DNA from 4 places in the Thauera sp. SDU_THAU2 genome. Region 4 is predicted to be linked to each of the others. Evidence: predicted binding sites of a transcription regulator. Region 4 holds the regulator's gene; each other region holds the start of a gene.
What was found. The regulator FliA, encoded in region 4, starts transcription of late flagellar genes. The targets are predictions, from matches to a motif close to CTAAAGTTNNNNNNNNNNNNGCCGNTA.
Positions count from the first base shown of each region.

Region 1: the regulator FliA is predicted to act here: its motif matches at 4,759-4,785, upstream of AAFL97_RS14220 (flagellin N-terminal helical domain-containing protein).
Region 2: the regulator FliA is predicted to act here: its motif matches at 2,797-2,823, upstream of AAFL97_RS02925 (surface-adhesin E family protein).
Region 3: the regulator FliA is predicted to act here: its motif matches at 4,175-4,201, upstream of motA (flagellar motor stator protein MotA).

Region 1 covers NZ_JBBWUN010000003.1:2,703,707-2,711,071, forward strand. The annotation lists gene AAFL97_RS14210 (glycoside hydrolase family 99-like domain-containing protein) at 1-2,243, shown strand, start outside; gene AAFL97_RS14215 (tetratricopeptide repeat protein) at 2,298-4,592, opposite strand; gene AAFL97_RS14220 (flagellin N-terminal helical domain-containing protein) at 4,896-6,377, shown strand; gene AAFL97_RS14225 (flagellar protein FlaG) at 6,562-6,843, shown strand; gene fliD (flagellar filament capping protein FliD) at 6,867-7,365, shown strand, end outside.
Region 2 covers NZ_JBBWUN010000003.1:397,160-404,524, reverse strand. The annotation lists gene AAFL97_RS02940 (TolC family outer membrane protein) at 1-21, opposite strand, end outside; gene AAFL97_RS02935 (rhodanese-like domain-containing protein) at 48-371, opposite strand; partial or broken gene AAFL97_RS02930 (protein-L-isoaspartate O-methyltransferase family protein) at 379-1,031, opposite strand; gene AAFL97_RS02925 (surface-adhesin E family protein) at 1,184-2,764, opposite strand; TPP riboswitch at 2,861-2,956, shown strand; gene thiD (bifunctional hydroxymethylpyrimidine kinase/phosphomethylpyrimidine kinase) at 2,949-3,836, shown strand; gene thiC (phosphomethylpyrimidine synthase ThiC) at 3,990-5,906, shown strand; gene AAFL97_RS02910 (OmpA family protein) at 6,019-6,684, opposite strand; gene AAFL97_RS02905 (mechanosensitive ion channel family protein) at 6,959-7,365, opposite strand, start outside.
Region 3 covers NZ_JBBWUN010000003.1:1,438,497-1,445,861, forward strand. The annotation lists gene rsxA (electron transport complex subunit RsxA) at 1-201, opposite strand, end outside; gene AAFL97_RS07995 (NUDIX hydrolase) at 281-823, opposite strand; gene AAFL97_RS08000 (sensor domain-containing diguanylate cyclase) at 987-2,957, shown strand; gene flhD (flagellar transcriptional regulator FlhD) at 3,100-3,417, shown strand; gene flhC (flagellar transcriptional regulator FlhC) at 3,427-4,017, shown strand; gene motA (flagellar motor stator protein MotA) at 4,269-5,123, shown strand; partial or broken gene motB (flagellar motor protein MotB) at 5,168-6,202, shown strand; gene AAFL97_RS08025 (chemotaxis protein) at 6,295-7,266, shown strand; gene AAFL97_RS08030 (chemotaxis protein) at 7,276-7,365, shown strand, end outside.
Region 4 covers NZ_JBBWUN010000003.1:1,334,805-1,342,169, forward strand. The annotation lists gene flhA (flagellar biosynthesis protein FlhA) at 1-526, shown strand, start outside; gene flhF (flagellar biosynthesis protein FlhF) at 770-2,188, shown strand; gene AAFL97_RS07485 (MinD/ParA family ATP-binding protein) at 2,190-2,981, shown strand; gene AAFL97_RS07490 (RNA polymerase sigma factor FliA) at 3,107-3,868, shown strand; gene AAFL97_RS07495 (flagellar motor protein) at 3,890-4,630, shown strand; gene motD (flagellar motor protein MotD) at 4,640-5,524, shown strand; gene AAFL97_RS07505 (sigma-70 family RNA polymerase sigma factor) at 5,656-6,174, shown strand; gene AAFL97_RS07510 (FecR domain-containing protein) at 6,182-7,219, shown strand; gene AAFL97_RS07515 (STN domain-containing protein) at 7,364-7,365, shown strand, end outside.

The DNA.
Region 1 (7,365 bases), 1.4 Mb from region 4:
ACCACCCGGACTGCCCGCTGATCCTCACCGACGGCGACACGCGCGCGGCGGACGGCAAGCCGCTGCGCACCTGGCTAGCGCCCGGCCTGAACCCGGACTGGCTGCGCTCCACGCTGCACGTCGGCGGCGCGGTGATCGCCTCCGGCGAAATCCTGCTCGGCGCGCTGCAGGACATCGGCGCCTCGCCCTGCGACGCGCTGGCGCTGGCCGCCGTACTGCGCGCGCTCGAAGCGCCCGCCGCAGCCCATCACCTGCCGCGCATCGCCCTCAGCCGGCCTGAGGGCCAGGACAGCATTCCGCTTGCGTTCCGCGCCGAACTGCTCGGCCTGCATCTGGCCCGCCTCGGCCACGCCGCGTCGCTCAAGCATGCCCTGGTCGACGACGCCTGCCATGTGCATTACGAACATGCCGGCCCCCTGCCCGCCGTCGCCGTGCTGCTCGGCCCGCCGGCCTCGCCGGCGGATGTGCTGCGCAGCGTCGAAGGTCTGCTGGCACGCACCGACGGCTTCCCGCTGTCCATCCTGCTGCCGCGCGCTCCCGATGCGTCCGCCGAACTGCGCGACTGCCTCGGCCAGCTCGCCGCGCTCGATTCGCCCAACATCCGCATCATCGACGTCGCCGGCGGCGGCCCGTCGGCGGTGTTCAACCAGCTCGCCGCCGCCACCGACGCCCCGCTGCTGCTGCTGCTCGACTGCGGCCTGGCGCCGCTCGACGACGGCTGGCTGCAGGCACTCGCCAGCCATGCGCGGCGGCCGGGCATCGGCGCGGTCGGCGCGCGCATCGTCGCCCCCGACGGCGGATTGTGCGAAGGCATCGTGCGGCTCGGCCAGAGCGGCGTCGCCGGCAGCCCGTATCTCGGCGTGTCGGCCAACTACACCGGCAACGGCGGTGAACTGCATCTGGAGCAGAACTGCATCGCAGTCTCCGGCCGCGGCATGATGCTGGCGCGCGCGCATTTCCTCGATGCCGGCGGCCTGCGCGCCGAGCGCTACCCGCAGGCCCATGCCGCCATCGATCTGTGCCTGCGTCTGCACCAGCGCGGGCTGCGTCAACTATGGACGCCGCACGCCACGCTGGCCGCGCCCGCTGCCGTCGCGCCCCGGCCTTTCGCCCCGCCCAACGCCGCCGACGTTCCGTTGCTCGAAGACTGGCTGCGCGAACTGCCCACCGACCCTTACGCCAACCGCCAGCTCAACCACGAGGGAGTCCGGCCACGACTGCAGTTCAACCTCGCGCTGGCCCACGACCCGCTGCCCTGGCGCCCGATACCCCGCATCTACGCCCATCCGGCCGATCTCAAGGGATGCGGCGAGATGCGCATCCTCGGGCCGATGCGCGCCCTCGCCCGTGCCGGCCAGATCCACGGCAATGCCAGCACCCGCTTCCTCGGCCCCTGGGATCTGGCCGCGCTGGCCCCCGACACCGTGCTCACCCAGCGCATCTTCACCGACACCGGGCTGGACTGGCTGCAAACCTACCGCCGCCATGCGCAAAGCCTGCTGATCTACGAAGTGGACGATCTGCTCACCCGTATCTCGCCCGACAACGATCTCGGCAAGGGTTTCCCGGCGGACATCGAAGCACGCATGAGCCGCGCCATCGGCCTGTGCGACCGTCTGGTGGTTTCGACCGAAGCGCTTGCCGCCGCCTATCGCCGCCATGCGGCGGAAACGGTGGTCACCCCCAATCTGCTCGACGACGACGCCTGGGGACCGCTACGGGCACAGCCGAACGAAGGCCCGCGCCTGCGCATCGGCTGGGCCGGCAGCGCCAGCCACCGTGGCGACCTGATGCTGCTCGAAGAAGTCATCCGCGCCACCGCCGCGCAGGTGGACTGGGTATTCCTCGGCTTCTGCCCGCCGGCGCTGAAATCGCTGGTGCGGGAAGTCCATCCGCCGGTTGCCATCGCAGCCTACCCTGCCGCGCTGGCCGCGCTGCGCCTGGACATCGCCGTCGCCCCACTCGCCGCCAATGCCTTCAACGAGGCCAAGAGCAACCTGAAGCTGCTGGAATACGGCGCACTCGGCTACCCGGTGGTGTGCAGCAACATCCTGCCCTACCAGGGCAGCCTGCCCGTCGTCCGGGTGGCGAACACGCCCCAGCAGTGGCTGAATGCGCTGCGCCGCCTGATCGCCGACCGCGACGAGCGCGAAGCCCTCGGCACGGCCTTGCGCGACGCGGTGCGCACCGGCTGGATGATCGATGCCCGGCGTGCCGAATGGCTCGCCGCCTGGGTGCGCTGAAACGGCGGCCCGGTCTGATCCCTATCAGCCAGGCACCCGTCAGCCCGGCGCCCGTCAGCCCGGCGCATCGATATGCACCGCCGGCAGCCCCTGCCGGTGGCGCGCCCAGGCCAGCTCCAGCCCGGTACCGAAATGACGGGCAAACGCCAGGGCATCGAACAAGGGCACACGTTCGCGCGTTTCACGCAATTGCTCGCGCAAGGCCGCGCGCCGCGCGCCGTCCCTGACCAGTTCCAGCACCAGCGCCTCGTAGCCGGCGGCATCTGCCGCCACCAGTTGCGACAAGCCTGCCGCGCTGACGATGCTGGCCGACACCCGCGACACGAAGCTGTCGCCACACAGCGCCAACTGCGGCACGCCGGCCCACAAGGCGTCGCTGGCCGTGGTGTGCGCGTTCACCGGAAAGGCATCCAGCGCCAGATCGGCCCGGCCCAGCCGCCCCAGGTGTTCCGCCGCCGCCACCCGCGGCGCCCATGCCAGGCGGGCGGGATCGATGCCGGCAGCCTGCGCCTCGCGGACGAAAACCGCCTTGCCGCTGTCCGGCCCGTCCAGCAGCCACAGCACCGCCTGCGGGCATTGCGCCAGCACGCGCAGCCATAGCGCAAAGCTGTCGCGGGTGATCTTGTAATACTGGTGGAAAGCCGCCAGCACCACCGCCTCGTCCGGCAGGCCGAGCGCGGCGCGGGCGGGCATGGCACCGACCTCGCGCCCACGGTCGTTGGGCTGGTAGCAGCCCGGCAGGCGAAGCACCTGCTCGCTGTAGCCGGCTTCGGCACCGGGCGGAATCACCACCGCATCGGCAATGATGTAGTCCAGCCAGGGCGCGCCCATGGTGCCGGGAAAGCCCAGCCACTGCATCTGCAACGGCGCCGGCCGATGGGCGAGGATGCCGGCGCGGTAGCCCTGCGTCCAGCCCTTGAGGTCGATGGCGACGTCCACACCGTCGGCGCGCATGCGCTGTGCCGCTTCGAGGTCGGACATCGGCGCCACCTGCACCCATTCGGGGATCGCCGCGCGCAGGCGCTGCCGGTAGACGTCGCCCTCGCCTTCGGGCGGGCCGTAATCGTAGGCGATCAACCGGAAGCGCGCCGGATCCAGCGCTTCCAGCACACCGGTCATCAGGTGCGCGGTGGCGTGATCGCGAAAATCCGCCGACAGCAGGCCGATCCGCAGCACGGCCCCGCTTCTGTCCGCCATCGCCCGCTCCGGCAGCGCAGCATGGCCGGCGAACTGTGCGGCGAAATTGCGCGCCACCTGCAGCTGCGATTCGGCCGTGGCGCCCGGCGTCGTCAGCCAGGCGAAAGGCGAAGGACAATGGCCGCTGGCGGTGGACAGGGCGCCGTCCGCCAGCTGGCGCGCCAGTTCGGCTTCCATCAGCTCCGCGCCATCCCAGTCCACCACCTGGCGGCAGGCATGGGCGCCCTGCAGCAGCCAGGCGGGGCGCGGCGAGCGCGACACGGCCTCGACGAACGCGGCCCGCGCTTCCTCGTGCTCGCCGAGATCAACGCACACGCAGCCCAGGTTGTACCAGGCGTCCACGCATTCGCCGTCACTGGCCAATGCCTGCCTGAAACACTGCTTCGCCTCCGGCCAGGCGCCGGCGTCGCGCAAGGCCGCTCCCAGGTTGCTGAACGCCAGCGCCCATTCCGGCGCCAGCGCCGCCGCGCGCTGGCCGGCCTCGATGGCCTCGGCCAGCCGCGCCTGGCCTTGCAGCAGCACGCACAGGTTGGACCAGCTCGGCGCATCCTCCGGTGCCTGCGCAAGCGCGGCGCGCAGCAGGCGCTCGGCTTCGGCCTTGTCGCCGGCCGGGTCGTCGACCAGCAGCGCCCCCAGCATCGCCAGCGCCCCCGTGTCCTGCGGCAGATGCTGCAGGTTCAGGCGGCAGAACACCTGCTTCAGCCCGGCATCGCCCAGTTCGACCAGCAGTTCGCGGCACAGTCCGGCCAGCTCGGCGTCCTGCGGCGCGCGCTCGTAGGCCAGCCAGAACTGCTCCAGCGCCTCGATGCGCTCGCCCTGCTCCAGCAGCGCGCACGCCAGGTTGTAGCGCGGCGTGGCCGCGTCCGGCAGCAATTCCACCGCCCGGCGGTGTGCGGCGATCGCATCCGCCCGTTCGCCCGCAGCGGCCAGGGCATTGCCGAGGTTGCTCCAGCCCTGTCCGTCCTGCGGCAGCAGTTCCACCGCGCGACGCAGTGCCCGCGCGGCCCCGCCATGCTCGCCCAGCAGGTGCAGGGCGCTGCCGAGCAGCTTGTGCGCAGGGCCGCAATCCGCATGCCGCAAGCACAGCCCGCGGGCGAGTTCCGCCGCCTGCGCGTGGCGGCCGGCGGCGAAATGCGCGGCGGCTTCGCTCAAGATCCTTTGGTCTGATGCCGAAAGAGAGCTGTGTCCGGTCATGGCAAGGCAGTGCCCACGCTTGAAAGGTGCCGCATCTTACCGTGCTCCACATGCGCCCCGGCATGGCCCGTCCCGACGGCAAGCGAGCAGCGGCAATGATTGCCGCCTCCGGGCAAGAAAACCCCTAAAGTCCGGCACCTTGCCGCCGTTAATGGAGCCAAGAGCACAGGAAAACGGTTTATCGGACTGGCTCCTGGAACCGACCGGCTTTCACCCAAACACCGCCGGACCTTTTTGATACTTCTCTGACGGAGAACAATCATGTCGCAAGTCATCAACACCAACGTTCAGTCGCTGAATGCCCAACGTCACCTGAACGGTTCCGGCGGTTCGCTGGCCACCTCGCTGCAGCGCCTGTCTTCCGGTCTGCGCATCAACAGCGCCAAGGACGACGCCGCCGGCCTCGCCATCTCCGAACGCTTCACCGCCCAGATCCGCGGCCTCGACCAGGCCCGCCGCAATGCCAACGACGGCATCTCGCTTGCCCAGACCGCCGAAAGCGCGCTCGAGTCCGCCGGCGAAGTGCTGCAACGCATCCGCCAACTCGCCGTGCAGTCGTCCAACGCCACCAACTCGGCGTCCGACCGCAAGGCGCTGAACGCCGAAGTCAACGAACTGACGGCCGAACTCGACCGCATCGCCAAGACCACCGAATTCAACGGCCAGAAGCTGCTCGACGGCTCCTTCACCTCCGCCGTGTTCCAGGTCGGCGCCAACGCGGGCCAGAGCATCACCGCCACCTCGGCCAACTTCAGCACCAGCCAGTACGGCAACTACCGTGTCGGCTCCAAGGTCGCCACCGATGCCGGCGCCAAGGGCGACCTGACCTCAGGCAGCACGGCCTTTGCGATCGGCTCGAACGCCGCAGCCACCAGCCGCGTGACTGGTGGCGCCGTCACGATCAACGGCGCGACCGGCGCGGCCACCGTCACCATTGCCGCAGGCGCCTCGGCCAAGAAGGCCGCCGAGCAGATCAATGCCGAAACCGGCAAGACCGGCGTCAAGGCTTCCGCCAAGACCGAAATCGACGTCATGGCCATGACGGCCAACACCTCGTACAAGTTCGACGTGAAGTCGGACAACGCCACCGCCGTGACCGTGTCCTTCACGGTCGGCAGCGCCATCGACCAGGACGGCCTGGCTGCCGCGGTCAATGCCTTCAACGATGTGTCGGCCAAGACCGGCGTGACGGCCCGTGTCAATGACGGCGGCGATGGCATCACCCTGCTCAACGCCAACGGCGAGAACATCACCATCGCCAACGCGGCGAGCGGCTCGGCAGCGGCAACCATCGGCGGCACGAGTACCGCCGCGGGCGCCACCGCCGTCGCCACCGGCCAACTGGTCCTGGATTCGGAGCGCACCTTCAGCATCGAAGCTGCCAACACCACCGACTTCTTCAACAATGCGAATGCTTCCGGGCAGTTGCAGAAGGTGGCCGATCTCGACGTCAGCTCGGTTGATTCGGCGCAACGCAGCCTGGCGCTGGTCGACTCCGCCCTGGCGGCCGTCAATAGCCAGCGTGCCAAGTACGGCGCCCTGCAGTCGCGCTTCGAGACCACGATCGCCAACCTGCAGACCACTTCGGAAAACATGTCGGCCTCCCGCAGCCGCATCCGCGACACCGACTTCGCTTCCGAAACGGCCAACCTGACCCGCGCGCAGATCCTGCAGCAGGCCGGCACCGCGATGCTGTCGCAGGCCAACGCCCTGCCCAACAACGTGCTGTCGCTGCTCCGCTGATAGCCGCAGTCTGACGGTGTAGCATCACCCGGCGCGGGGCTCGCAAGAGTCTCGCGCCGTTCGCCCATCAAGGAGGTGAATCGAGAACATCGAATCGATCGGCAGCGCCATCCCGCAGACGGCGCGCATCCTGTCGCAGGCCACTCAATCTTCGCCGCAGGCGGCAGCCCCCGATCCAGTGGCGGTGGCAACAGGCGCGCCGACCGCCGGCACGCCCGCTGCCACCCCGGCGCCGCAACCCGACGCCCAGCAGATCGCGCAGGCCGTGGAAGAAATGCGCTCCGCCATCTCTCCCGTGGCACAGAACTTGCAATTCTCCATCGACCAGGATATTGGCCGTACCATCGTCAAAGTTGTGGATGCATCCACCGACGAGGTCATCCGCCAGATCCCATCCGAGGAAATCGTCGCCATCGCCAAGGCGATGGACAAGCTGCAGGGGCTGCTGATCAAGCAGCAGGCCTGAGCGACACAGAAGGAGAGCACATCATGGCCGCGATCACGTCTGGGGGTTCCGTCCTCGACATCACCTCCATCGTCAGCCAGTTGATCACCGCCGAACGCCGGACGACCCAGCAGCCGCTGGTGAACAAGGAGGCCGCGCAAACGGCCAAGCTGTCGGCCTTCGGCCAGATCAAAGGCGCCTTGAGCAGCCTGCAGACCGCAGCCGAGGCGCTGGGCAAGAACGACGTGTTCGGCGGCGTCAAGGCCACGGTCAGCGGCAAGGGTTTCACTGCCACCGCCAAGGCGGGCGCTGCGACCGGCAACCATTCGATCGAAGTGTTCCAGCTCGCCAAGGAGCAGCGCGTCTCCACCGATGCCGCCACCAGCTTCGTGCCGGCCGCCGGCAGGCTGAGCATCCAGTTCGGCACCGTCAATGAAAGCGGCAGCTTCGAAGCCGACGCCGAGCGGATGGCTTCGTTCGAGTTCGAGGGCGGCACGCTGGCCGAACTGCGCGACGCCATCAACAACGATGCCTCGCTCGGCA
Region 2 (7,365 bases), 940 kb from region 4:
GATTGCCAGGATGCGATTCACTCGAGCCTCCGGAGACAGGCTACCGCTCAGTATTGCGGCATGCCCGGATCCACCTGTGCCGCCCAGCCGGCAACGCCACTCGCCAGGTTGATGACCCTGGTGAAGCCCTGGTGCTCGAGGAACATGCACACCTGAGCGCTGCGCCCGCCGTGGTGGCAGATCACGACCGTCTCGCGGTCGCGATCCAGTTCGGCAAGGCGCGCAGGCACGCTGCCCATCGGCATCGGCACCGAACCGTCGATGCGGCACAGTTCGAACTCCCAGGGCTCGCGCACGTCGAGCAGCAATGGCGCTTCCCGGGAGGCATCGCTCAGGCGCTCGGCCAGGTCGCGCGGACCGATCTGCTGCATGGGCGGCTCAGAAGCTGAAGCTGTCGCGGCGCGCTGCGTTCTGCAGCATCGGCACGACGGTTTCGAAGATGTCTTCGCTGCGGAAACGCCCTTCGGCCTCGCAGGTGATCAGGCGGGCCTTCATCACCGGTGCCTCGCCGACGAAGGCGAACAGGCGGCCGCCGACCTTGAGCTGCTCCAGCAGCGCCTGCGGCACCTCTTGCACGCCGCCCGAAACGACGATCACGTCGTACGGCGCGCGCTCGGGCCAGCCGTCGATGCCGTCGCCCTGGGCGACGATGACGTTCTCGACGCCATTGCGCTCCAGGTTGGCGGAGGCGAGCTTGACCAGCTCGGGCTCGATTTCCATCGTCCGCACCCATTCGCAGCGCGCGGCCAGCAGCGCGGCGAAAAGCCGGAACCGGTGCCGATCTCGAGCGCGGAGTCGGATTTCGACGCTTGCAGCGCCTGCAGCACCTTGCCTTCGATGACCGGCTTCAGCATCACCTGGCCACAGCCGATCGGGATCTCGACGTCGGCGAATGCCAGCGCGCGCGCCTCCGCCGGCACGAATTCCTCACGCTTGACCGTCATCAGGAGATCGAGCACGTCCTGATCCAGCACCTCCCAGGGGCGGATCTGCTGCTCGACCATGTTGAAGCGTGCTTTTTCGAAGTTCATCAAGTGCTCCCGGCGAAAATAGGCGGACGCCGACTCGGTACGCCGTCCATCGTGGCAAAACCGCGTCATTCTAACGCAGTTGATGCCTTGCGACGGGAATGGATCGCGGGCAAAGCGCGGGAAGCGCAGCCGCGAACGCCAGGCACGCGGATTCAGCGCGACTCGAGCACCAGGCGGCCGTTGGTCGGCTGGATCGGCCGCGTATTACGCGCGTACAGGCGGCTGAAGAGGGCGAGCTGATCGGCGCTCATCTCCACCGGCGTCTTCATCACCACCCACACCACGTCCTCGGTGCAGGGCGGCGTCGGCAGCGAGCCCAGGTAAAGGAAATGAGCCGGATCGGCCGGCACGAAAGTGGCCAGGTCGATGGCCGCATCGGGCACGTACTCGCGGCCGCGATCGAGCGGCAGGTTGTTCCACAGCGTCTGCAGCAGCGCGTTGGGCTCCGTGCCGACCGTCAGTTGCACGGCCAGCATCGCGATGTCGCCGCCGGCGCTGCGATGCTCGAGGTACATCGCCATGTCGTAGGCCATGCCGCCGATGCGCTCCTGCGAGGGGCGGTGAAGCGTGAAGCGCTCGAGCTCGTAGCGGACGCCCCGCACCTCCATGCCCATGCCGCCGCCGACATCGACCTGCAGCGTGTTGCCGGTATCGCTGATGCGGAAACCGCTGGCATGGTAATGAAACTTGACCGGGGCCAGATCGACCGCCAGACCTTCGCGCAGATCGATCGGCGACTGGCGCTGGCCCTCGCTGCAGGTGCGCCAGTCGGGCCGCAGCCGCCCCCAGGCGTCGGGGCCGGTCTCACCCTCGTAACTCCAGCCCGGCCCTGCCGGTCCGCTGCGCTGGGCCTGCAGCAGCGCCTCCAGCGGATCGGCCTTTGCCGCCTCGCCCACTGGCTTCGCCGCAAGCGCTTGCGGCTGCCCGCTTCCCCCTGGCGACCGGGCCGGCGGCGTGGCGCGTGGCCTGGCCGCCTCGCCCGCGGACGCTTTGCGCGCAGCACTCGGCTTCGGTTTCTGCACGGCCGCTACGGGTTCAGGCCGCCCGGCCGGGCGCTGCGGCGCAGCCTCCGGGGCTTCGGGCGCCTCCCGCACCATCGCTTGCGCATCGGGCCTGGCCGGTTTGACGCCGGGCAGGCCCGGCACGATCGACGCCGGCGCTGGCTGCGTATCCGTCGCACGGAGCGGCTGCGCTGAAACGTCGCCCGCCTCGATCGGGCCGGGACGGGCAGACGCTTCGACAGGCTGCAACCGCTCGGCAGGCTTGACGGCGATTGCCTGCGGCACGGCCTTCCCGGCCAGCTTCTGGATCTCGCCCGCCACTTTCTGGATGTCGGCGGCGGATGGCGGGCCGCATACCTCGCGCCACATCCGTTCATCCACCGACCCCGGCGTCACCTGCAGTGGCTGCGCATCGGCGACCGGCTCCTCGCGCACGATGTTGTCGTCGATGTCCAGATAAACGCGCTTGACGGTGGCGAAAGTCCGGTTCTGGCAGTCATAGCGATTCAGCGCCTTGATCGTGGCGTAGCCGGAAGCAGCCGCTTCCGCCCTGCCCAGCACCACCCTGCCCCACGACACCTTGGTGCCGCGGTCGGACGAGAAGATGCTGGCGCGATCGATTTCGACGCGCCGGCTGCGGTCGCTCAGCACCAGTTGCCAGTCGGCGGCAAGCGCGTCCTGCAAGGGCATGGCGACCAGCATGGCGAGGAGAAGCGGACGGAACGGTTTCATCGAAACAGCCGGATTCGGATCGGTACGATCCTAAACGACCCCGCCAGCGAAATCTTGAGACCCTTGCCACACGAGAGCACATGCAGTATCGTCTGCCGCTCTCGTTGGGGGTGCCCATGGCGAATGGGCTGAGATACACCCTTGGAACCTGATCCGGCTCGCACCGGCGTAGGGAAACGGACTCATGAACTCATCTGCATCATCCGCGGCTGCGGCCAGCGGCACATCCCACATTCCGAACGTCGTCTCGATCGCCGGCATCGATCCGTCAGGCGGCGCAGGCGTCTTCGCCGACATCAAGACCTTCTCCGCGCTCGGCGCTTTCGGCTGCGGCGTGGTCGCGGCTCTGACCGCGCAGAATACGCAGGCCGTGACCGGCGTGCATGTGCCGCCGACCGATTTCCTGCGCCTGCAGATCGACACCCTGTTCGCCGACGTGCGTTTGCACGCCACCAAGATCGGCATGCTCGGCAGCGCCGAAGTCACCGCCACCGTTGCCGACCGCCTCGCCCACTGGCAGGCCGCCAGGGTCGTGCTCGACCCGGTCATGGTCGCCAAGAGCGGCGACAGCCTGCTGGCAAAAAGCGCGATCGCGATGATGCGCGAGGCGCTTTTCCCGCAGGCTTTCATGATCACCCCCAACCTGCCCGAAGCCGGCGTGCTGCTCGAGCAGCGCGCCCCGGAATCGGTCAAGGAAATGTACCGCGCCGCCGAGCGCCTGCGCGAACTGCTGCCGCAGTCGTCCGAACGCTGGGTGCTGCTGAAGGGCGGCCATCTGCCGGGCAACGAGTTGACCGACCTGCTGTTCGACGGCGACCGCATGGTCGAACTGCCCGCCCGGCGCATCGACACCCGCAACACCCACGGTACCGGCTGCACGCTGAGCTCGGCCATCGCCGCGCTGCTGCCCCAGACGGCGGGCGACTTCCGCCCGGTCGAAGCAGCGGTACGCCATGCGCGCCAATGGCTGGTGAATGCGATCGCGCATGCAGACCAGCTGGCGGTAGGCAGCGGCCATGGACCGGTCCATCACTTCCACGCGCTGTGGCGCGTACGGAACGGTTCGGACTGAACCCCTCCGGCGCCCCGCACCGAGCAGGTCCGCAGCGCCTCGCACCCTCCCCGCCGCACCACCCTATCTCCGCATTCCGCGCTGGCGGTGCAGCCTTTTCCCAGTTCCATCCCGCCGTACACGATTCAAACACCCAACACGGAGACAGCCCTCATGAACGCCCCGGAAAAATTCCTCGCCTCATCCGCCCACGTCGACGAAGCGGCGATCGCGCCGCTGCCGAACTCGCGCAAGATCTACGTCGAAGGCTCGCGCCCGGACATCCGCGTGCCGATGCGCGAGATCACGCAAAGCGACACCCCGGCCTCCTTCGGCGCCGAGCCCAACCCGCCGATCTTCGTCTACGACTGTTCCGGCCTCTACACCGACCCGGCGGCGAAGATCGACATCCGCTCCGGCCTGCCTGCGCTGCGCCAGGGCTGGATCGAGGAGCGCGGCGACACCGAAGTGCTGCCCGACCTGTCCTCCGAATTCGGCCGCCAGCGCGCCGCCGACAAGGCGCTCGACGAACTGCGCTTCCCCGGCCTGCACCGCAAGCCGCGCCGCGCCAAGGCCGGGCAGAATGTCAGCCAGATGCACTATGCGCGCCGCGGCATCATCACCCCCGAGATGGAATACATCGCCATCCGCGAGAACCTGAACCGCGCCCGCTACATCGAGACCCTGCGCGCCACCGGCCCCAAGGGCCAGCGCATGGCCGACATGCTGCTGCGCCAGCACCCGGGTCAGAGCTTCGGCGCCAGCCTGGCCGCCGAGATCACGCCCGAATTCGTGCGCGACGAAGTCGCCCGCGGCCGCGCCATCATCCCGGCCAACATCAACCACCCGGAGACCGAGCCGATGATCATCGGCCGCAACTTCCTGGTGAAGATCAACGCCAATATCGGCAACTCGGCGCTCGGCTCCTCGATCAACGAGGAAGTCGACAAGATGACCTGGGCGATCCGCTGGGGCGGCGACACCGTGATGGATCTGTCGACCGGCAAGAACATCCACGAGACCCGCGAATGGATCATCCGCAACAGCCCGGTGCCAATCGGTACCGTGCCGATCTACCAGGCACTGGAGAAGGTCAACGGCAAGGCCGAGGAACTGAGCTGGGAAATCTTCCGCGACACCCTGATCGAGCAGGCCGAGCAAGGCGTGGATTACTTCACCATCCACGCCGGCGTGCGCCTGCGCTACGTGCCGCTGACCGCCAACCGCATGACCGGCATCGTCAGCCGCGGCGGCTCGATCATGGCCAAGTGGTGCCTGGCGCATCACAAGGAAAGCTTCCTGTACGAACGCTTCGAGGAAATCTGCGAGATCATGAAGGCCTACGACGTCGCCTTCAGCCTCGGCGACGGCCTGCGTCCCGGCTCGATCTACGACGCCAACGACGACGCCCAGCTGGGTGAGCTCAAGACCCTGGGCGAACTGACCCAGATCGCCTGGAAGCACGACGTGCAGGTGATGATCGAAGGCCCGGGCCACGTGCCGCTGCACCTGATCCGCGAGAACATGGACCTGCAGCTCGAGCAGTGCCACGAGGCGCCCTTCTACACCCTGGGGCCGCTGACCACCGACATCGCCCCCGGCTACGACCACATCACCAGCGGCATCGGCGCGGCCACCATCGGCTGGTACGGCACCGCGATGCTGTGCTACGTCACGCCCAAGGAGCACCTGGGCCTGCCCAACAAGCAGGACGTCAAGGAAGGCATCATCACCTACAAGCTGGCGGCGCACGCAGCCGACCTGGCCAAGGGCCATCCGGGCGCGCAGATCCGCGACAACGCGCTGTCCAAGGCGCGCTTCGAGTTCCGCTGGGAAGACCAGTTCAACCTCGGCCTCGACCCGGACAAGGCGCGTGAATTCCACGACGAGACCCTGCCCAAGGATTCGGCCAAGGTCGCGCACTTCTGCTCGATGTGCGGCCCGCACTTCTGCTCGATGAAGATCACCCAGGATGTGCGCGACTTCGCCGCCGCCCAGGGCATCGCCGAGGCCGAGGCGCTGAGCAAGGGCATGGAAGTGAAGGCCGTCGAGTTCGTCAAATCCGGCGCGGAAGTCTATCGGAACGTCTGAGCACGGTTCCGGCGGCACAACGACAACGCCCGCCCGGGAGAGCTTCCCGGGCGGGCGTTGTCAATTTCTTTCGGGCCAGGCAGGAAGCCGGCCCGGGAAAAACCGGACGGCCTTACTGTGCCGCTTCGCCGACGAAGATCTCGACGCGGCGGTTCATCGCACGGCCGGACACAGTCGAGTTGTCGGCGACCGGCTGGCGCGAGCCGCGGCCGTCGATGGCGATGCGCTGCGCCGACACGCCGCGCGCCGTCAGGTAGTCGCGCACTGCGGCGGCACGGTTGATCGACAAGGGATTGTTGACCGCGTCGCTGCCGGTGCTGTCGGTGTGGCCGATGATGGTGACGGTGGTGACCGGGTGCTGGTTCAGGCCGCCCGCCAGCCGGTCGAGCACCGGGCGCATGTTCGGCTTGATGTCGTAGCGGCCGGTGTCGAAGGAGACATCGCTCGGGATATCGACCTTGAGCTGGTTGTCGGCGGTCTGGCTGACGCCGATGCCGGTGCCCTGGGTCGCCTGCTCCATCTCGGCCTTCTGCTTCTGCATGTGCTGCGACCACAGATAGCCGCCCGCAGCGCCCACCGCGGCGCCCACCGCCGCCCCGGTCGTGGTGCTCTTGCTCTTGTTGCCGCCGGCCGTCGCGCGCCCGATCGCCGCACCGGCCACGGCGCCGATGCCGGCACCGACGCCGGTGTCGCGCTGGGTTTCGCTCATGTTGGCGCAGCCGACCAGGCCGCCGGCGGCGAAGGTGAGCGCAGTCAGGGAAACGATGATCTTCTTCATGATGTCCAGCCTCCAGATTTGTAACAGGCCAGGCGATTATCCACGCCCAGCGCGGTACCTACGCCAGCCCGGTGTGCAACAAAGGATGACCGGCTCCGCGCCGGCCATCCGTATGATGAAAATCGCATGGATCGCCCATGTTGCCAGAACCGGAGCACAGGCGTGCAGCGGCGCACCGGACAGCATCGCCGTCGGCGTGTCGTACGTCACGGCCGACAGGCTGCGTGGATCGGCCACCTCCCCGAGCTGCCCGCGACGGCGACCGTGAGAAGGCCTATCCGCGCGCCCTGTCGATCACGCTCGGGCCGCCATCGATGCCGGCAGGGAAGCCCTCCGACGCCTGCATGCCGCGGCCGAGCGCACGCATGTCGGCACCGCTGGGATGCTGGAACACGCGCAGGCCGAACTCCGGCAGGATGGCCAGCAGATGGTCGAAGATGTCCGACTGCGTGCCTTCGTACTCGGCCCACACGACGGAGTTGGAGAAACAGTAGATTTCCAGCGGCAGGCCGTCGGAAGTCGGCGCCATCTGGCGCACCATCAGCATCATGCCCTGATGCACGCCGGGGTGATGGCGCAGGTAGCGGTCGACATAGGCGCGGAAGGTGCCGATGTTGGTGACGCGGCGGCGATTGACGACGTCGCGCTCGCCGCCCGGCAGGCTGGCGTTCCAGGCCTCCA
Region 3 (7,365 bases), 100 kb from region 4:
GAAGGGCTGCAGCAGGTAATGGTCGATCAGGTAGCTCGAGCCCGAGCCGAGCGTGAGCACGAAAGTGGTCGCCGCACCCATGCCGATCGCGGTGTCGAGCTTCCTCGACACGCCCATGAAGGGGCACAGGCCGAGGATGCGGACGAGGACGACGTTGTTGACCAGCACGGCGCCGATGACGATGAAGATGTAGCTGGCCATGATCCGCCGGGGAAAATAAACGGCCGATTATCGCCCGTGGGGCGAAGGTGCTTCAAGCCTCGGGGCGCCGGCCGGGCGCTCAGACGGACGGCGGGGGTGCCAGGCTGGCGCTGTGGAAGGACCAGTGGCCGCGGCGGCGGTCGTCGAAGAAGTGGCGCAGCGTCAGGCCGATGCTGCGAAAGGCGATCCGGTCCCAGGGGATGTCTTCTTCGCGGAACAGCGCCACCTCGAGCGATTCCTCGCCGGCGCGGAAGTCCAGGTCGAGCAGGCGGGCGCGGTAGATCAGATGGACCTGGCTGATGTGCGGCACGTCGATCAGCGTATACAGTTCGCCCACCGCGATGCGCGCACAGGCCTCTTCGGCGGTTTCGCGCGCGGCCGCCTCGGCGGTCGTCTCCTCGTTTTCCATGAAGCCGGCGGGCAGCGTCCAGTAGCCGTGGCGCGGTTCGATCGCGCGGCGGCAGAGCAGGATCCGGTCTTCCCATTCGGCCAGCGCGCCGACTACCAGCTTGGGGTTCTGGTAGTGGATCGTGCCGCACTGCGGACAGACGTGGCGCAGATGGCTGTCGCCGGCGGGGATGCGGATTTCGACCGGGGCGCCGCAGTTCGAGCAGAAGTTCATGGGGAAGGTGGAGTCAGGAGCGGAGGCAGGGGGCGTTCTTTTCGTTGTCGATTCTAGCGTGCTTTTTCGCACGGCTCGGGAATAACATTTGGCATAGAATTACAAACTTGGTCGAATTTTTTTACGTAACCGGACCGGAAGCCGGACATGATTCGAGGATTCCATGCTGCAGCCGATTGACATGAAGCGTTTCGAACAGATCAAGGCGGCAGGCGACCTTCCGTCGCCGCGTGGCGTGGCGATCGCGATCATTCGGCTCACCCAGTCTCCGAACGTGTCGGCGGCCGAGCTGGCGCGGGCGATCAAGGGCGACCCGGCTTTCGTCGGACGCCTGATCAAGGCGGCCAACTCCTCGCTGAGCGCGGGCAAGCGCGCGGTGGTATCGGTGCAGGATGCACTGATGGTGCTCGGCCTGCCCTCCGTGCGCACGATGGCGCTGGGCTTTTCCCTGTTGTCGAACTATCGCAAGGGTGCCTGCGAGGCTTTCGACTATGAGCAATTCTGGTCCTCTTCGCTGGTGATGGCGCTGTCGATGCAGGCGCTGGCGCTGCGCGTGCGCGTGCTTGCCGCGGACGAGGCCTTCAGTCTCGGCCTGCTTGCACGCGTCGGTGAACTGGCCCTGGCGACACTGTATCCGGCCGAGTTCGGCCGCGTGCTGCGCGAAATCGCGGCGACGCCGACTCTGCACCAGCTCGAGCTGGAAGAAAAGGCCTTCGCCATGACGCATAGCGAACTCGGTGCCGCGATGCTGACGGACTGGGGGCTGCCCGAAGTCATGGTCGCGCCGATGCGGTGTTACGAAACGCCGGAGCAGGTCTGCTTCGCCGAGGCCAGCCGGGAAGCCGGCCTGCTGCAATGCCTGGTGCTCTCGCGGGCAATCGCCCGGCTGTGCCTCTCGCCCGAGTCCGAGCATGCGAACCTGATGCCGCCGATGCTGCGGCTGGCGAGCCGGCTCGGGATATCGCACAGCGATTTCATCGCATTGTGCGAGAACGTCGGGCGTGAATGGGGAGAGTGGGGCAAGTTGCTGCTGCTCGAGACCAGGCAGGCGCCCGAGTTTTCCCTGCTGTCGTCCACGCAGGAACCGTCCACTGCCGAAGCCGCCCGGCGTTCCCGGGGCGATTCGGCTCAGCGCCCGGGCGCGGCGGGCGATGAACTCATGGATGACGAAGCGGTTCGCGTGCTCGTGATCGGCGCCAACGAGGACGAACGCGCATGCATGCGTTCGACGCTGGATTCGGAGTCCTTCCTGATCACCGAAGAGGACGATTACGACCAGGGAATCGAGCGGGCGATCGACATCCAGCCGCAACTGATGGTCGTCGATTGGGGGCATGCAGGCCGTTGGGCCGACTGGATCCGGGCCTTGCGCGACACCCGTTTCGGCGCTTCGCTGTACCTGCTGGTGCTGCTCGACGAGTTGGACGAGGAAACCCTCAAGAAGGCCGCCGACGCGGGGGCTGACGATTTTCTCGTGCGGCCGGTCTGCCCGAGCGCGTTGGCGCTGCGGATGCAGGCAGGGCGCCGTATGATCCTGCTGCAGCTTCGGCTCGAACAGGAGCGCGAGGAGCTTCGGCATTTCGCCGCCGAGCTGGCAATCTCGAACCGGCGCCTGCAGGAGGCGGCGATGACCGATGTGCTGACCGGCGTGCCGAACCGGCGGTATGCCATCGATCGCCTGTACATGGAATGGGCTGCATGCGCCCGCCACCATCGTCCCCTGACGGTGATGGTCGCGGACCTGGACGGTTTCAAGGAAATCAATGACGCGCACGGGCACGACGTCGGCGACATCGCCTTGCGCCAGGTATCGGAGGTGCTGCGCGGCGAGCTGCGTGCGCAGGATGTCCTCTGCCGCATGGGCGGAGACGAGTTTCTCGTCATCTGCCCGGATGCCGATCTGAATGCGGCGCTTGCCTGCGCGGAGCGCCTGCGGGCGGCGGCGGCCAATCTGGAGATCGAAACGGGCGGTCCGCAGTTGCGTCTTTCGGTCAGCATCGGCGTGGCGACGCGCGACGAATCGATGCCGGCGATGAAGGCGCTGATCAAGCTTGCCGACCGGGGGGCTTTCCTCGCCAAGGCGCGCGGGCGCAACTGCGTCGTGGCGCCGCAGTCGGCTGGTCTGCTTCCCTGAGTTGCGGGTTGTATGCGTTTTTGTTGTTTCGGGACAACGCCGATGCTATCCGATTACGCGCCAGCGTGACTTTGTAACTTGCTGATACGAATGATTTGCTCTAGCTTTGACGCCGCTCGTCCCCGAAAGGGATTGGAAATTTATGGACCGACCCGACTTCCAGGCCGAAATTCGTGAACTGAACCTCGCTTACCTGATGCTTGCGCAGCAGATGCTGCGCAGCGATCGGGCGACGGCGATGTTCCGGCTCGGCATCGGCGACGAACTGGCCGAGCTGATCGCGACGATGAGCGCGGCCAAGCTGGTGAGAATGGCGGGAAGCCAGATGCTGGTGCCGTGCTTCCGCTTCGATGATGCCCAGCTTGCCCGACTGATGGCGGGCGAGGGACGTGATGCGGTGAGCGCCGGCCTGCATGCCGCGATCATCGCCGCAGGCAAGGCGGCCGAAGGTGCGGCCTGAGGAGCAGACATGAAGAACAAGAGCGTGCTCGACGAGGCGGACGACATCCGCCGTGCGGTGGAAATGGTGCAGCTCGGCGCGCGCATGCAGATGCTCGAAGTCGAGACCAGGCTGAGCCGCGAGAAGCTGTTGCGCATCTACAAGGAAGTGCGCGGCGTCTCGCCGCCGAAAGGGATGCTGCCGTTCTCGACCGACTGGTTCATGACCTGGCAGCCGAACGTGCATTCGTCGCTGTTCATGGGGCTGTACCGCTTCTATGTCGAGCGCGCCGCGCTGGGCGGCCTCGATGCGATCATCAAGGCCTACCATCTTTATCTCGACCATCTCGAAGCCAGCACGCTGGAGCCGGCGCTGAGCCTGACGCGTGCCTGGACCCTGGTCCGGTTCTTCGATGCCGATCTGCTGCAGATGGCCTCGTGCAAATCGTGCGGCGGCAGCTTCGTCGCCCATGCCCACGACCCGGTGCACGATTACGTATGCGGCTTGTGCAACATGCCGTCGCGCGCAGGCAAGTCCGGTTCGACCAGGACGCGCACGGCCAAGCCGAAGGCGGTGGCCAAGCGCAAGCCCGTGAATCGGGCGGTTGCCGAGACGGCCTGAAGCAGAGTTCGCCGCCCGTCCGGGCGGCACGGAGAAAGGGGCTGCCCGCAGGCCGGGGCAGCCCTTTTTCATCGCCGCGCCGCGCGCCGCGACCACATGCAGTATGGGAGCGTGTGGGCTGTTTTTCGGGCCGTTCGGCGAGCTCCATGCAGCCGGATTCAAGTTTTTCCGGTGCCTGACGATAAAAGTCACGGGTTCTGGATTCCGTTGCGGTTAGGCTGTGCCGCGGCGTCTTCATCTTGGAGTGAGTTGTGTTCCTGATCATCGGCTACGTCATCGTCCTGGCCGCATCGCTCGGCACCTATGCGGTGCATGGAAGCCTTGCCGCGCTGTGGGTGCCGATGGAGTATCTCGCCATCGTCGGCCTGATGATCGGCGGCTTCGTCGCGAGCAACGGTGTCAAGGCGATCAAGGCCACGATCGGTGCGCTGCCCTCGGTGTTCAAGGGCTCGGGGTACAACAAGGCCATGTATGTGGACCTGCTGGCACTGCTCTACGAACTGCTCGCCAAGGTCCGCAAGGAAGGCCTGATGTCGATCGAAGGGGACATCGAGAATCCGGAGTCCAGCCCGATCTTTTCCAAGTATCCGAGCGTCACCGCCGATCATCATGCGATCGAATTCCTGACCGACTACCTGCGCATGATGGTGGGCGGCAACCTCAATGCGTTCGAGATCGAGAACCTGATGGACATGGAGATCGAAACGCACCACACCGAAGCACACCAGGCGCCCCACATCATGGCCAAGGTGGCCGACGCGCTGCCGGCCTTCGGCATCGTCGTCGCGGTGATGGGGGTGGTGAACGTGATGGGTTCGGTGGGCCAGCCGCCGGCGGTGCTGGGCAAGATGATCGGCGGCGCGCTGGTCGGTACCTTCCTCGGCATTCTGCTGTCCTACGGTTTCGTCGCGCCGATCGCCAGCCAGCTCGAACAGAAGGTCGAGGAAGGCGGCAAGATCTACCAGGTCATCAAGGTCGTGCTGCTTGCCAGCATGAATGGTTATGCGCCGCAGATCGCGGTCGAATTCGGCCGCAAGGTGCTGTATTCCACCGACCGGCCCGGCTTCGTCGAGCTCGAGCAGGAACTCAAGAGCCGCAAGGGTTGAGCGATGCGCGCGCAGATCGGCCAGGGACGTGAAGGGAGCGCGGCGTGAGCGACGATACCCAGCAGCCCATCGTCGTCAAACGGATCAGGAAGGGCGGCGGCGCGGCGCACGGCGGCGCGTGGAAGATCGCCTATGCCGACTTCGTGACGGCGATGATGGCCTTCTTCCTGCTGATGTGGCTGCTGGGCTCCACCGCCCAGGGCGACCTCGAAGGCATCGCCGATTATTTCCAGAATCCGATCAGGATGTCGATGGAGGGGGCGACGGCACGGGCGACAGCTCGAGCGTGATTCCGGGCGGTGGCGAGGACCTGACGCGCTCGGTGGGCCAGGTCAGGCGCGGCGACGTCGAGAGCACCCGCTCGATCAACATGGATGCGGCGGGCGGCAAGCGCAAGAGCGAGGCCGAGATCAGCGCCGAGAAGCTGGCCGAGCGGCGGGAGCGCGCACGCCTGATCGACCTCAAGGGCCGCCTCGACGCGATCATCGAGGCCAATGCCTCGCTGCGCCAGTTCAAGAACCAGATCCTGATGGACATCACCACCGAAGGCCTGCGAATCCAGTTGGTCGATGAGCAGAACCGGCCGATGTTCACCTCCTCGAGTGCCGAACTGAGGCCTTATACGCGCGACCTGCTGCGCACGATCGCCGGTGCGCTGAACGACGTCGATCATCGCATCAGCCTGTCGGGGCACACCGATGCGTCCCAGTACGCCGGCGGCGAGCGGGGTTTCTCGAACTGGGAGCTGTCGTCGAATCGTGCCAACCGCATCGCGCCGCGAACTGGTCGCGGGCGGGCTCGAAGCCGGCAAGATGGTCCGCGTCGTCGGCCTGGCCGACACTATTCCGCTCAACCGCGCCGATCCTCACGACCCGATCAACCGGCGCATCAGCATCATCGTGCTGAACAAATCGACCGAAGATGCGATTCGCAGCCAGACCAGCACGGCCGGCGTCGATGTCGGCGCCGGCGACGACCGCGAATCGATCGGCGGGCAGATCGACAGCAGCGTCCCGGTGCCGCCGCCGGGCGGGCCGCGAGGCAGCCTGATCCAGGGGCTTCCACCGCCGCCGAGTTGAGCCGGCGGGCTCAAGTCCTGGCGAATCCGGCCGATATCGAATCCATACCGTCGCAAATGCGATAACCGATTCTTGCCCCAGACGGGGGGAACATGTCCGACCTTCTGAAGAACATCGACGCGCGTACCCGGCTGGCCGGGACGAACAAGCTCGAAATCCTGTTGTTTACCCTCGGCACCGATGGCCGCACCGGACGGCGCGAGACCTTCGGCATCAACGTGTTCAAGGTGCGCGAAGTGATGCGCACGCCGAGCATTACCGCCGCGCCCGAGATGCCAGCTTCGGTCGAAGGCATGGTGAGCCTGCGCGGCACGCTGGTGCCGGTGGTCGATCTGGCGCGCTACATCGGCATGAGCGTCGAGACGCCGCGCGAGATCATGATCGTCACCGAATACAACGGCCACACCCAGGGTTTCCTGGTCGAGGCCGTCGATACCATCCTGCGTCTCGACTGGTCGCAGATGCGGGTGCCGCCCGAGATGCTGACGGCCAACATGGGCGGTCTCGTCACCGCCGTCACCGAACTGCCGGGCAACAAGCTGGTGATGATGCTCGACGTCGAGAAAGTGCTGTCCGAGACGACCCGCTACGACAACGAATACATCTTCAAGGACATCGTCCAGTTGCCCGATGGCGATGGCCGTGTGGTGTATTTCGCCGACGATTCCTCGGTGGCGCGGCGCCAGATCCAGCAGACGCTCGACGCCATGGGCGTGCGCCACGTCTCGGCGGTCAATGGCCGGCAGCTGTGGGAGGAGCTGAATCGTGCCGCAGCCCATGCGGAAACCAGCGGGCGCAAGATCGGCGATCTCGTCAGCCTGGTGCTGACCGACGTCGAGATGCCCGAGATGGACGGCTACATCCTGACCAAGCAGATCAAGTCCGACCGCCGCTTCGCGGGCATTCCGGTGATCATGCATTCGTCGCTGTCGGGCAACTCCAACCAGCAACTGGGGATGTCGGTGGGAGTGGATGAATACGTGCCCAAGTTCGAGCCGCAGCGCCTGGCGCAGACCCTGAGCCGCCTGCTGGTCGAAGGCGTCGCGCCGCAGGCGCAGGATTGAGGAGCCGCCATGCTGAACCTTGCCCAGGAAGAATCCGCGCTGCTCGACTCGGTCGTCAGCCGCACCCAGCTCGCAGGCTCCAACTGCATGGAGATCCTG
Region 4 (7,365 bases):
GCTCATCGAGGACCTGGTGCCCAAGCTGCTGCCGGTCGGCACCGTGCAGCGCGTGCTGCAGAACCTGCTGGAAGAAGGCGTCAACATCCGCGACATGCGCAGCATCATCGAGGTGCTGGCCGAGCAGGCGCCGCGCACGCAGGATCCGGTGCAGCTCACGCTCAAGGTGCGCGAGGCGCTGGGCCGCGCGATCATCCAGGGCCTGTTCCCCGGCAACGCCGAAGTCAATGTCATGGCGCTGGAACCCGGCCTGGAACGCATCCTGATGCAGGCCATGAGCGCCGGCGGCGAGGGCGGTGCGATCGAGCCGGGCCTGGCCGATACGCTGCTGCGCCAGACCGCGCAGATCGCCCAGCGCCAGGAAGAAATCGGCCTGCCGCCGGTGCTGCTGGTGCCTTCGCAACTGCGCATGCTGCTGTCGCGCTTCCTGCGCCGCGCCGTACCTTCGCTGAAGGTGATCTCCAACAGCGAAGTGCCCGAGTCCCGCACCATCCGTGTCACGGCGATGATCGGGCAGAACGGATGATCGGCATGATTGATGGGTTCATCCTGCCCATGGCATCGACGTGGGATGGGTCGGGCCGCGTGGGTCGGGCCGCGTAGGTCGGGCCGCGTAGGTCGGGCCGAAGGCGAAACCCACCCATCAAGTTCTACCCAGAGCATCGAATAAGCGGGTGAAACGCGGTTTATTCGGCCCAAGGAATGCGCGTTCCACTCGGGATAATCCTCCTCAAGCTGCGGCCAAAGTCCGGCTGCCTGGAGAAACGCCATGAACGTCAAACGCTACTTTGCTCCCACTGCCCGTGAAGCGCTCCGCGAGCTGAAGGAAGAGCTCGGCCCCGATGCGATCGTGCTGTCGAACCGTGCCGTCGATGGTGGCGTGGAGATCCTGGCGCTGCCGGGCGAGGCCGTCGGCGCGCTGCAGGCGGCCCGGCGCACCGCCGCTGCGGAGAAGACGGCGGTTGCGGCAAAGCCGGCTGCACGGGCGGTAGCGCCCGAGCCTTTCGCCCAGCCCGGCGCGCTTGCGCCCGAAGCGGCCGAGGACGATTTCCACGTCAGCCTGTCCGCACTGGCGGCGAATGCAGCGCGCAATGCGGCGCGTCCGGCCCCGGCAGCTCCTCCGCAGCCCGTCATCCGGCCGTTCTCGCCGCCGCGCATCGAAACGGCCGACTTCGCCATGCGTAGCCGGCCCGCGCCGGCATCCGCGCCCGCGCCGGCCGACGATTCCGGCAGTGCCCGCGTGCGCGAGCTGCAGGAAACCAATGCCCGGCTGATGGCAGAGCTGTCCGGCATCCGCGGCATGATCGAGCGCCAGCTCGCCGGCTTCGCCTGGGGCGAAACCCGGCGCCAGGCACCGGCCCGTGCGGCGCTGGTGGGCGAACTGCTCGAGGCCGGTTTTTCCGCCGCCACGGCGCGCAAGCTGGCCGAAGCCGTGCCCGAGGCGGCGAGCCGGGGCGAGGCGCGCGAGGCGGCGAGCGCGATGCTCGACCGCATGATGCGCGCCCACGCCTCGGACGAGGACGTGATCGACCAGGGCGGCGTGTTCGCGCTGGTCGGGCCGACCGGTGTCGGCAAGACCACCACGACGGCCAAGCTCGCCGCGCGCTGCGTGGTGCGCCACGGCGCCAGCCGGCTGGCGATGATCACCACCGACGGCTACCGCATCGGCGCGCAGGAGCAGTTGCGCATCTATGGCCGCATCCTGGGGGTGCCGGTGTTCTCGGTGCGCGATGCCGCGGACCTGCGCCAGACGCTGGCCGGCCTGCGCAACAAGCACATGGTGCTGATCGACACCATGGGCATGAGCCAGCGCGACCGCATGGTGGCCGAACAGGCGGCGATGCTGAGCGGCGCCGGCGACGTCCGCCGCCTGCTCCTGCTGAACGCCACCGCGCGCGGCGACACGCTGGACGACGTGGTGCGCGCCTATGCCGGGGACGATCTGGCAGGCTGCATCTTCACCAAGGTGGACGAGGCCGCCTCCCTGGCACCGGCACTCGACGTCGCCGTGCGCCACCGGCTCGGGATCCGCTACCTGACCAACGGCCAGCGGGTGCCGGAAGACCTGCACCTGCCCAACCGGGCCTATCTGCTGCATCGCGCGCTGCGCGGGCAGGGCGCCGAATCGCCCTGGCATCTGAACGGCGACGAGACGGGAATGATGCTGGCCGCAGCCGGAGGTAGCTGAGATGATGGACCGACGCGAAGACCAGGCGGCAGGGCTGAGGCGCCTGTTCCGCCGCGTGCCGCCCCAGGTGCTGGCGCTTTATGCCTGCGGCCGCCGCCGCGCGCACAACGCGGTGCTGGCGGCGCATCGCATCGCCGGCCATGCCGAGCAGGTGCTGATCCTGGACGAGGCCGAGGGCCAAGCCGGGCTGGGCGAAGTGCTGCGCCAGGCGCCCGGACCGGACCTGCTGCAACTGCTCGACGGCCGCAGCACGCTGGCCGACGTGCTGCAGCCCTCGCCGGGCCTGCTCGGCCGGGTGCCGGCGGTGGCCGCCGCGCTGGCGCTGCCCTTGCTGGACGACGCACGCCGCGCCTGCCTGGTGGAGGCGCTGCGCATCCTGCACCGCCATGCCAGCTTCGTGCTGGTGCATGCCGATGGTGAAACGGCGGCCGAGCCCTCTCCCTTCGTCGCTGCCGCGCCGCGCCGCCTGCTGGTGGTCGAGGCGAGCGCGAGCGGGGCCACCGAGGCCTATCGCACGATCAAGGCATTGGCCGCCGCCGGCGCGGGCTCCGCCCATGTCGCGGTCTGCCGTGCACGCGACCGCGACGATGCCGCGCGCTTCTTCGCCGGTCTGAGCACCCTGGTCCGGCGCCACGTCGGCCTGCCGCTGGAATGGCTGGGCGAGGTCGAGCATGACGACCTGACTGCCACGCTGTCGCGTTTCGATGCCGCCGCGGCGACGCGTGCGGCCAGTGCCGCCTTCATGCGCGGCATCGAGGCGGCGGGCCGGGCGAAGTCCGTGCGGAATGCCTGATCATGGGAGGCGGTGTGATGTATCCCGCTGGTAATGCCTGTGACAGTGCGGGAGAATGCAGGCAGTCCCCTCCCAGTCCAGGTATGCCGGCCGGATCGCGCCGCAGGAAAATACAGGCCCAATGGATGTACGACGCCCAAGGTAATCTCGACAAGGCCCATCTGGTCGAAACTTATGCGCCGCTGGTCAAGCGCATCGCCTACCAGCTCATGGCCAGGTTGCCGGCCAGCGTCGAAGTCGACGACCTGATCCAGAACGGCATGATGGGCCTGCTCGATGCCATCGGCCGCTACGAGGATGGGCTCGGCGCGCAGTTCGAGACCTATGCCGTGCAGCGCATCCGCGGTGCCATGCTCGATGGCCTGCGCGAAGCCGACTGGCTGCCGCGCAGCCTGCGGCGCGACATGCGGCGCATCGAATCCGCCATCCACAGGCTGGAGCAGGAATACGGGCGGGCGCCGAGCGAAAGCGAACTGGCGGAATCGCTCGGTGTGCCGCTGGCCGAGTACCAGCACATGCTGCAGGAAGCGCGCGGGCACCAACTGGTGTATTTCGAGGACTTCGGCCACGACCAGGACGACGATTTCCTCGAACGCCATCTGGTGCAGCAGGATGCCAATCCGCTGGATCTGCTGGAGGACGCCGACATGCGTCGGCGGCTGGTGTCGGCGATCGAGGTGCTGCCCGAGCGCGAGCAACTGGTGATGGCGCTTTATTACGACGAGGAACTGAACCTGCGCGAGATCGGCGCCGTGCTCGGCGTCACCGAGTCGCGGGTCTGCCAGCTCCACAGCCAGGCGGTGGCGCGGCTGCGCTCGTCGGTGTTCGGCGGCGACGCGCCGGCGACCGCGCGGCGCGGCCGGCCGCCCAAGAAGCAGCAGAGCTGATGACAGCGCCCGGACTGCGTCATGGATAGGATCAGCGTCTTCGGCCTCGTGCTGGGGTTTGCCGCGATCGTCGGCGGGCAGGTGCTCGAAGGCGGGCATGTGTCCTCGCTGCTGCAGCCGACGGCCTTCTTCATCGTCATCGGCGGCACGCTGGGCGCGGTGATGCTGCAGAGCCCGCTGCGCACCTTCGTCGACGGCGTGCGCATGGCACGCTGGGTGTTCGTGCCGCCGGTGACCAACCCGTCGCGCATGATCGACCAGGTTGCCGGCTGGAGCCAGATTGCACGCAAGGACGGCCTGCTGGTGCTCGAGAACCATATCGGCAGCCTGCCGGACCCGTTCATGCGCAAGGGCCTGCAACTGCTGGTCGATGGCGTCGATCCGGTGCGCCTGCGCGAAGTGCTCGAAGTCGAGATCGACGCCTGGGAAGCCCGGATGCGGCAATCGACCAGGATCTGGGAAGCGGCCGGCGGTTATGCGCCCACCATCGGCATCCTCGGTGCGGTGATGGGGCTGATCCACGTCATGGAGAACCTGTCCGATCCGTCGCGGCTGGGCGCGGGCATCGCCGTCGCCTTCGTCGCCACCATCTACGGCGTGGGCTTCGCCAACCTGGTGTTCCTGCCGATCGCCAAGAAGCTGTCGGCGCAGATCGGCGTGCTGGTGACGCAGCGCGAGATGTTCGTCGATGGCATCGTCGGCATCGCCAACGGCGAGAACCCGCGCATCATCGCCAGCCGCATGCAGGGCTACGTGGTCTAGCCGCAGGCCATGGCGCGCAGACGCAGGCGGGCGGAAGAGCACGACAACCACGAGCGCTGGCTCGTGTCCTACGCCGACTTCATCACGCTGCTGTTCGCCTTCTTCGTCGTGATGTATTCGCTGTCCTCGATCAACGAGGGCAAGTACCGCGTCGTGTCGGACTCGATCGTCCAGGCTTTCCGCAATCTCAGCATCACCGAGCGGGGCGAGCAGTTCATCGTGCCGCCGGTGGCGATGGCGCCGGTCGTGCGCCCCGCGCCGCCGGCAAGTTCGGAACTGCAGGAAGCCAGCGAAGCCCGCCGCAGGCAGACCACCGCGCAGATGCGCGGCATGGCCGACGAGATCCGCCGCGCGCTGGGCGGGCTGTCGAAGACCGGCGAAGTCAATGTGTCCGACGGCGCTTTCGGCATCAGCATCGACATCAATGCCGCGCTGCTGTTCGCGTCGGGCGATGCGGCCCTGAGCGCGCCTGCAGTCGAGGCGCTGCGTGCGGTGGCACAAGTGCTGACGGCCTCGATCTTCCCGATCACCATCGAAGGCCACACCGACAGCGCGCCGATCGCCTCCGCGCGCTTCCCGTCGAACTGGGAGCTGTCGGCAGTGCGGGCTTCGAGCGTCGCGCGCCTGTTCGTCGACAGCGGCGTGCTGCCCGGCCGCCTGAGCGTCGCTGGCTATGCCGACCAGCGCCCGGTGGCGGACAACGCCAGCGAAGAGGGCAGGGGCCGCAACCGCCGCGTCACGATCCTGCTGGAAGCGCGCGACGTCGAACCGACGCCGGTCGGGCCGACGCGCATGTCGCCCGACGACCCGATCCGCTCGATCCTGCCGGGGGACGAGGCCAGCACCGCTCCGGCCGATGCCACGGCCGCTTCGGCTGATACCGATCCGTCATAGGACTCGGTCTTCGTCGTCTCGCCCCTGGCCTGGCTTATCGCGTTCCGCCCGAGTTTCTCATAGACTGTAAACAGTTCTCATTTGCCCGTTCTCTGCCGACAAGCCGGCTCATCGGGCGCCGGAAGGGTACTGTGAGCAGCACCGAATTCACGTTTCAGCGTCAGGTCGAAAACCTCTACACCGATCACCACGGTTGGCTGCGCGGCCTGCTGCGCCGCAAGCTCGGCAATGCCTTCGACGCTGCAGACCTCGCGCACGATGTCCACCTTCAGTTGCTGAGGACGGGCAGGGTGCCGCCGTCCGACCAATCCCGCCGCCACCTCACCCGGATTGCCAACGGCCTGGTCATCGACCTCTACCGCCGCCGCCAGATCGAGGCCGCCTACCTCGAAGCCCTGGCCCTGTTGCCCGAGCCGCTGGCCCCGTCCGAAGAAGACCGCGCCCTTGCCATCGAAACCCTGGTCGAGATCGACGCGGCGCTGCACGGCCTGCCGGCCAAGGCCCGCAGGGCGCTGCTGCTGTGCAAGCTGGACGGCATGAGCTACCGCGATATCGCCGCCGAGCTGCAAGTCTCGGTGTCGTCCGTCGAGAAATATATCGCCGCCGGCCTGCTCGCCTGCTATCAGGCCGTGCACGGCCCGGTGTGCTGAAGCTGTCATGCTCGACGCTTCCGCCACCTCGCCCGGGCACGGCAAGGGCAGTACACAAGAGGCTTCTTCAGCCAGTGGCGCAGCGATCGACCCCGCCATCGTCCAGCGCGCTGCCGAATGGATGGCCCGCCTGTGGGCCGACGATGCCAGCGACGCGGATCGCGCCGCCTTTGCCCGCTGGCGTGCCGAACACCCGCAGCACGAACTCGCCTGGAACCGCCTGCAAGCCTTCGAGCACAAGCTGCTCCACAGCGTGCCGCGCGAAGTTGCCCGCCACGCCCTGCGTGAACCCGCCCCGGCCGCCTGGCAGGGGCGCAGGCGCGCACTCGGCCTGCTTGGGCTGTTCGTCAGCATCGGCGGCGCCGGCTACCTCGTCCGCCGCAGCGAAAGCTGGCAGATCGCCGCCGCTGGCCACAGCACCGGCACCGGCGAGATTCGCGAGCTCACCTTGCCCGACGGCAGCCACGTCGTGCTCGCATCCGCGTCCGCCATCGACCTGCACTTCGACGCCGACCAACGCCTGCTCATCCTGCGCGCCGGCGAAATCCTTGTCGCCACCGCGCCCGACCCCTCGCCCGTGCACCGGCCTTTCCGCGTCCACAGCCGTCACGGCAGCGTGCAGGCGCTCGGCACCCGCTTCACCGTCAGGCAGGATAACGACGGCGCGCACGTCGCCGTGTTCGAAGGCGCGGTCGAAATCCGCCCCGCCCATGCTCCCGCAACGCTTGCCCGCATCGACAGCGGCCACAGCGCCAGTTTCAGTGCCGAGCATATCCAACCGGCCGTCGCCGTCCCGCAAACAGCCGACGCCTGGACGCGCGGCATGCTGGTGGCGGACGGCATGCGCCTGGACGAACTCGTCGCCGAACTCGCCCGCTACCGGCCCGGCGTATTGCGCTGCGACCCCGCCGTCGCCCACCTCAAGGTCACCGGTGTGTTCTCGCTGCGCGACACTGACCGCGCGCTCGAAAACCTCACCCTCGGCCTGCCGCTGGAAGTCGTCTGGCGCACCCGCTGGTGGGGCACGGTGAAGGCCGCCGGCTGAACCCGCGCCCGCCGCCAAGGCTGTGCCGTTTGCCGCCGATGCTGTTGTTACAATTTTCTTCGCCTTTCGATTGAGGGATTTTCCTTCTCGTTCGGAATACAGGATGAAACCCCACCTCATCTTCCGAGCCGAAAGGAAACCGAGAT